2 regions of the Wenzhouxiangella sp. YN1 genome follow, and region 2 is predicted to be linked to the other one. Evidence: riboswitches for the same ligand, from Rfam matches in the RefSeq annotation. Region 2 holds a riboswitch; the other holds the start of a gene.
What was found. A riboswitch is a leader RNA that binds a small molecule or an ion and turns the genes downstream of it on or off. The one in region 2 is predicted to bind cobalamin.

Region 1: another riboswitch for cobalamin. It lies ahead of ACEWQZ_RS02155 (TonB-dependent receptor domain-containing protein); the one in region 2 lies ahead of ACEWQZ_RS13640 (ribonucleoside-diphosphate reductase subunit alpha).

What each region holds. Positions count from the first base shown of each region.
Region 1 covers NZ_JBJNIO010000093.1:82,659-86,001, reverse strand. The annotation lists gene ACEWQZ_RS02155 (TonB-dependent receptor domain-containing protein) at 78-1,856, opposite strand; cobalamin riboswitch at 1,971-2,195, opposite strand; gene ACEWQZ_RS02150 (acyl-CoA dehydrogenase) at 2,266-3,343, opposite strand, start outside.
Region 2 covers NZ_JBJNIO010000157.1:158,176-161,518, forward strand. The annotation lists gene ACEWQZ_RS13630 (undecaprenyl-diphosphate phosphatase) at 1-374, shown strand, start outside; gene ACEWQZ_RS13635 (DsrE family protein) at 527-967, opposite strand; cobalamin riboswitch at 1,362-1,605, shown strand; gene ACEWQZ_RS13640 (ribonucleoside-diphosphate reductase subunit alpha) at 1,806-3,343, shown strand, end outside.

The sequences.
Region 1 (3,343 bases), on a different contig from region 2:
TTTAATCGAGGTGCGTGGCGCCTTGCAACCCGCCGAGCTGAGCTCGGCGGGTTCTGTCGTCGCCGGTAGCGAATATGCTAAGGCGTCTGCCAGCGAACGGCCACGAAGGCGGCGCGGCGGGCGGCGTTGTAGCCGGCGATCGGTTCGTACTTCTTGTCGGTCAGGTTCTCGATTCTGCCTTCCAGGCTCAGGCCCGCGCCCAGCGGCCAGCCGGCGCGCAGGTGGACGAGGGTGTGGCTGGGCAGTTCGACGCCGAAGTCCGGGCGCTTGCCGACGTGGACGACTTCGCCGCCGATCCAGCCGCCGTTGGTGAAGGTGCGATCGAGGGTCAGCGAACCCTTGAAGTCGGCGCGCCGGAGCAGGTCGGTGTGCTGAGAGCGGTTGACGGCATCCTGCCAGGTCAGGTTGGATTCTGCCCGCCACTGGCGGGTGGTCCAACGGTAGCCCAGCTCGGCGCCGCGGATGCGTGCCTTTTCGACGTTGACGGCCTCGAAGTCGACGCCGGTGAAGGCAATCAGGTCGTCGATTTCATTCTGGTACAGGCTCAGGCTCAGGCCGTGGCCACCCGGGCCGGACCAGTCCAGGCCGACTTCGCCGCTGAGCGAGGTTTCAGGGTCAAGGTCGGGGTTGCCCGCGTACTGGCCGGCAAATCCGGGCGAGTACAGCTGGCTGAAGGTCGGCGCGCGGAAGGCCCGGCCCAGGCTGGCCGAAAGCCGCAGGCTTTCGGTGAAGCGCCAGCCGCCGGCCAGGTTGCCGGTCAGCGCCGAGCCGAACTGGCTGTCGTGGTCGGCGCGCAGGGCGGCCTCCCATGAAAGCTGTCGGTCGCCGCCGTCCAGGCCGGTCCAGATGCCGACGTTGTCGCGGCTTTCGTCGAATGAGTCGTCGGTGTCGCCATCGACCTGCCAGGCATCGACGCCGAGCAGCCAGGTGCCGCTGCCGACGCCGCGTTCGGCCTGAAAGCCGGCCTGCACACGGCGGGTGACGGCGTCTGCGATGCTGAAGCCGTTATCGGTTTCCATGTTGTCGTGATAGAAGGCGGCCGAGCCTTCCCACGTCCACGGGCCGCGGGTGGCCTGTCGGTAGCTGCCGCTCAGGGCGTAGTTGAGGAAATCGGTTTCGCCCTGATCAAACTCGACGTCGCCGCTGGCGGCACGCGCTGACCAGTTGAGCTGGCCGTCACCGAGCGGGTGGTCGCCGCGGGCGCTGAAGCTCAGGTTTTCGAAACCGTCATTGTCGGGGTCATAGGAGGGGCCGGAGGGATTCTGGGCCGAGAAACCGTTGGTGCGACGAGCCGAAGCGTTGAAGCCGATGAATCCGTTGCCGACCTGCGCGGCCAGCTGTCGATCATCATAGCGACCGTAGGCGGCGCGTGCGCCGCCGCCATCGGGCAGGCGGGTGAAGATCTGAATGACGCCGCCGATGGCGTCCGAGCCCCAGCGCGCCGCGCGCGGCCCGCGCACGATTTCGATGCGCTCGATGATGGACGGATCGAGAATCTCCCAGGTGAAGCCGCCCGAACCCGCTGCGCTCACGCGCACGCCGTCGACGAGCACGAGCACGTGGTTGGAGTTGCTGCCGCGCATGAACAGGCTGGTTTGCCCCCCAGGGCCGCCGCTGCGGGCGACGTCGATGCCGGCCTGAAGCCGCAGCAGCTCCAGCAGATCCGGCGCCTGGACGCGCTCGATGTCGTCGCGAGTGATCACGGAAACAGCCGCCAGAGAGGCGTCGATCGACTGCTGCGTTCGCGTCGCCGTGACCTGGACGGTATCGCCATCAAAGGTTGAGTCGGCGGCAGAAAGGCCGCTCGAGATCAGCATGCCGGCGCTCGCCAGCACGCTCAAGGTGGTGCGTTGCATGTGTGCTCCTTGCGCTCACCCGCGCATCAAGCCGGGTGGGTGGCAGGGCAGCGCCACCGACAGCGAAGGAAAATGACTGTCGTCGACACCGGTCGCCCGCCGCAACCCGGAAGTTCAGACTGATGCAGCGAGCCCGGTCTCCTGACTTCCGGTGGCCGGCTGTGGCGGGCCCAGGCTGGATCCTTCCCCCATTCCTTTCGGCGGAGTGGATTTATCCAGCAACATCAACGCCTGTGCGTCAATGCCGGTTACAGTTGCGGGGGCAGTTCCGGACTTGCACCGGCTTCCCGAAAACTCACTGCGATTTGGCAAAAAGAAAGCCGGCGGCAGCGCCGACCGACCATCAGGATTATAACGCAGTGCCGGCACCGGTGTGGGGCCGGTAAACGGTGACGCGGACTGGCAGGCCTCAGCTGGCGTCGGTTTCGTGCTGGTCGCGGATGGCCTCGCACTTGTCGGTCAGGCCGGCCTGCAGTTCGGCCAGATCGAAGTCGTCGACGCTGATCACTTCGAGGACGCGCTTGCGCAGGTCGGTGAGCACTTCGATCTCCTTGTCGGCAAGCAGCTTCTTGTCGCGAGCCTGTTCGAGCTGCTGCTCGAAGGTGTAGCCCTCGATTTCGCCTGCCCGCAGCGCCTTGGAGAACTTGCGCTCGACCGGTTCGGCTGCGATCACATCCGGCAGCAGTGCTTCGAGCACGCCCAGCCAGTGGCCTTCACGATTGGTCTTGTAGATGCCGCGGGCCAGGCGGTCGCGCGTCTCGGATGGTGACAGCAGCAGCGCGGCGACCTTGTGCCCCAGGCGGTCGTTGGGCGGACGCTCGACACGGCCGAAGGGGAAGATGATCAGGCGCAGAAACGGGCGCGCCCAAGCCATGGGGTAGTTGTCGACCACGCCGTACATGGCCTGTTGAATCTTGAAGATGGCGTCGTGAAAGGCCCAGGCCAGGATCGGCTGATCGGCGGCCGGGCGGCCGTCGTGTTCGAAGCGACGCAGCATGGACGAGCAGATGTAGAGATGGCTCAGGGCGTCGCCCAGCCGTCCGGAGATTTTCTCCTTCATTTTCAGCTTGCCGCCGTAAGTGAGCATGGCGATATCCGCCAGGAAGGCAAAGGCGGCGCTGTAGCGGCTGAGCTTGCGGTAGTACTTGCGGGTGCGCCGGTCGCCGGGGACGACCGCAAAGCGGGCAAAGCTCAGGCCCAGCACGAACGCGCGCACGGCGTTCGAGATCGAATGGCCAACATGGCTGAACAGCAGTTTGTCGAATTCGATCAGGCGCTCGTCTTCGTCTTCGATCTCGAGCGCCTTGAGCTCCTTGAGCACGTAGGGATGGCAGCGGATGGCGCCCTGGCCGAAGATCATCAGCGAGCGCGTGAGGATGTTCGCGCCTTCGACCGTGATCCAGATCGGCGCGCCCTGCCAGGCGCGGCCCAGATAATTCTTCGGGCCCAGAATGATGCCCTTGCCGCCGTGGATGTCCATGGCATCC
Region 2 (3,343 bases):
AGCTGGGTTTGAAGGGCGTGCTCATCATCGGGTTTGCCCAGGTGCTGGCGCTGATTCCCGGAACCTCGCGCTCGGGTATCACCATCACCGCGGCGTTGTTTCTGGGCCTGACGCGCGAAGCCGCGGCCCGCTTTTCCTTCCTGCTGTCGATCCCGGTGATCACCGGCGCCACCGTGCTGGGGCTGCGCGATCTGTCGGTCGCCGAGCTTTCTGCACCGTGGGCGCTGCTGCTGCTCGGTTTTGTCGTCTCGGCGGTGAGCACCTTCCTCTGCATCCACTATTTCCTGGCGTTCATTCGCCGCATCGGCATGCAGCCGTTTGTTGCCTACCGCGTTGTGCTCGGGCTGGTGCTGCTCGGGCTGGTGTTGCTGTAACCGATTACGACTGTGCTGGGCTGGCGCCGGGCGCGGGCGCGCCTCTGCGCAGAAATCAACCCGGCAGGAATGGGAATGACATTCCTGCCGGGTTGATGACCACCGGCTTCGGCGTTGAAAGCGCCGCCACGCGAGTGTCTGGCCGGGATGGCTCAGAAGCTGAAAACGCGGATGCCCGGGTCCAGCATCTGCGCGGCCATGTCCGGTGGCGTGGCCACGCCCACACCGTCGATCAGGTCTTCCTTGCTGTAGTCGCTGTTGGGCAGATACAGCGCACAGACGTTGGCAGTGGCCCCTTGCTGCAGCAGCCCGCGCATCATCTGGCCCGGGGTGACGTTGTTTGGCCGGAGCGCGGGCGCGTCATATTGCTGCAGCGCCAGATCACCGGCGGTGTCACACAGCAGGATGTTCACCTTGGCGCCTTGCTGAGCCATCGTGCTGGACAGCACCATCGCCATGCCCTGGGTTTGCAGGGATTCGCTGGTCACGATGACCAGCACTTCATCGACCTTCTGTGAATCGGCTGCGTGGGCGCCGATCGAGGCGGCGAAAACCATGGCTGCCGCCACTACTGTCTTGAGCATGTTCATCATCGCGTTGTTCTCCTTGGGGTTGAGGGTGGTTCAGAGCGCCCTGGTGAAAAAACACCAGTCGGTGCAGCCGTAGCCGCTACTGGCTGTTTCCCCTTTCATTGGACATGGTGAGGTCTCCTTGAGTGGGGGACGACCGTGCGGGCCGCGTGCACGTGCGCTGCAAATAAGGGCTTGCCTGCCGTCGCGCTTGAGGGGCACGGGTAATGCAGGAATATTAGATTATCATGATGCAGCGTTGTCGACTGGGTATCCAATGGATCGGTCATCTATCGCTGACAGCGCTGGCTCATGCCTTCTCGGCAAGCCCCTTCAGGGTGATCATCGGCTGTTTTTCGGGCAAACGATCGAATTCCCTGATGCGCAACATGTTGTGTTGACAGTGCGTCTGTTCCCCATTATCTTGTGCCATGCTGGTACTCGACGGCGGTGCGGAAAGGTTCACCACCGCCCGAGGGTTTAATAGGGAATCCGGTGCAAGTCCGGAACTGCCCCGCAGCGGTAAGCGAAAACGAAATGCAGCATCAGCACTGGGCCGCAGATTGTCCGGGAAGCGCTGCAGAGTAGGTGGCTCCATCGATCAGCATGATCAGGGCACCGCGTTCGCAAGTCCGAAGACCTGCCGGCACGTCGGGTGCAATTGCAAGCTCGCCCGGCGCGGGTAACCGCTTCCGCGGGGAGGCGTGTTGCGCGGGGACTCCATGGCGCCGGGTTGCGGCCTGCCCCGAAGCGACGTTCTCCGAAAGCGGTGTTGCCCACAGGTCCTGCGCGAGGGAGCAGGAGAATGTGCCGCAGCGTCAGTGAACTGAACGTTCCTGCGCGCCGCAAACGGAGTCAAATCATGGATTATTCCGAACTCTCAGCGCAGCCGGAGACGGCTGAGCGCTCTTCTTCCACCCGTGCCTCCTGCGCCAGCGATAAAGCGCATACGCATGATGGCAAGACGGGCGAGCATCATCACAGCGGGCTGAAAAACATCATCAAGCGTGATGGTCGCGTCGAGCCCTATATTCCCGGCAAGGTCAACGGTTGGGGGCAGTGGGCAGCGGCCAATATCGGCCGGCAAGTCGACTGGTCGGCTGCGGTCATTGACGCCGTCAGCGCCATGCCGGAAACCGCGCCCAGCGCCGAGCTGCAGGAAAAGCTCATCCGCAGCTGTCTCGATCACGACACCTGGTCGTGGTACCTGATGGCCGGGCGCTTGTATGCATCGCATCTGCACAAGACCATTCATGGCTCACGTATCCCGACTCTGGCCGCGCTGCACGAACGCATGGTCGAGGATGGCATCATGAAGCCGCTGGCCTATGATGGGGAAGAGTACGCGCTGGCCAATACATGGATCGATCACAAGCGCGACTATGAGACACCGCACTTTTCGCTGCACTACCTGCGCCGCAAATACAGTTTGCAAAACCGTATTACCGGTCAGGAATATGAAACCCAGCAGTTTGTGTACATGCGCATGGCCATGGCTCTGGCCGAGCATGCGCCTGCCGAAGAGCGCATGGCGCTGGTCGAGCGCTATTACCGCGCCTTTTACCGCAAGCTGATCTCCGCGCCCACGCCCAACTATGTCAACCTTGGAACGCGTCTGCGCGGTTTCGCGTCATGCTGCCTTTATGTCAGCGGTGATACCGAACAGTCGCTTGCCATCGGCGACCACATTGCCTATCGCATGACGGCGGCTTCGGCCGGGATCGGCAGCCACATCATTACCCGCAGCAAGGGCGACCCGGTGCGTGGCGGGGCCATTGAGCACATGGGCAAGCTGCCGTACTTTGCCGCGATGGGCAAGGCCATTCGCGCCAATATGCAGGCCGGTCGCGGCGGCGCCTGCACGACCTATTATTCGGGCTTCGATCCCGAGGCCGAGGTGATTGCTCATTTGCGCAATCCGCGCAGCACCGAAGACCGCAAGAATCGCGATCTGCATTATGCGCTGGTCACCAACCGCCTGTTTGCCGCCCGGGCGGCGCGCAATGAGCGCGCGTTTTCCTTCAACGTGCACAATGCACCCACGCTGACCGAGCTGTTCTTCAGCGGAGATGCCAAGGGCTTTGCCCGCGAGTATGCCCGTCTGGAGCGGGATGAGTCATTCGAAAAACAATGGTTCAGCCCGCGTGATCTGGTTCTGACCGCGCTCAACGAGGCGCTTGAAACCGGCGTGGCGTATCTGGCCAACATCGACGAGATCAATCGCCATACGCCGTTCAAGGAGCCGATTCATTCAAGCAACCTGTGTCTGGAGATCTGTGAGCCCAACCGCCCTTATCAGGACATGCGCGACCTCTACAGCAGTGAAGAGGTCGGGCGTATCACCGTGGCCGACGAGCACGGCGGCGCGCATTATTTCAACTTCAATCAGGAACTGAGGCT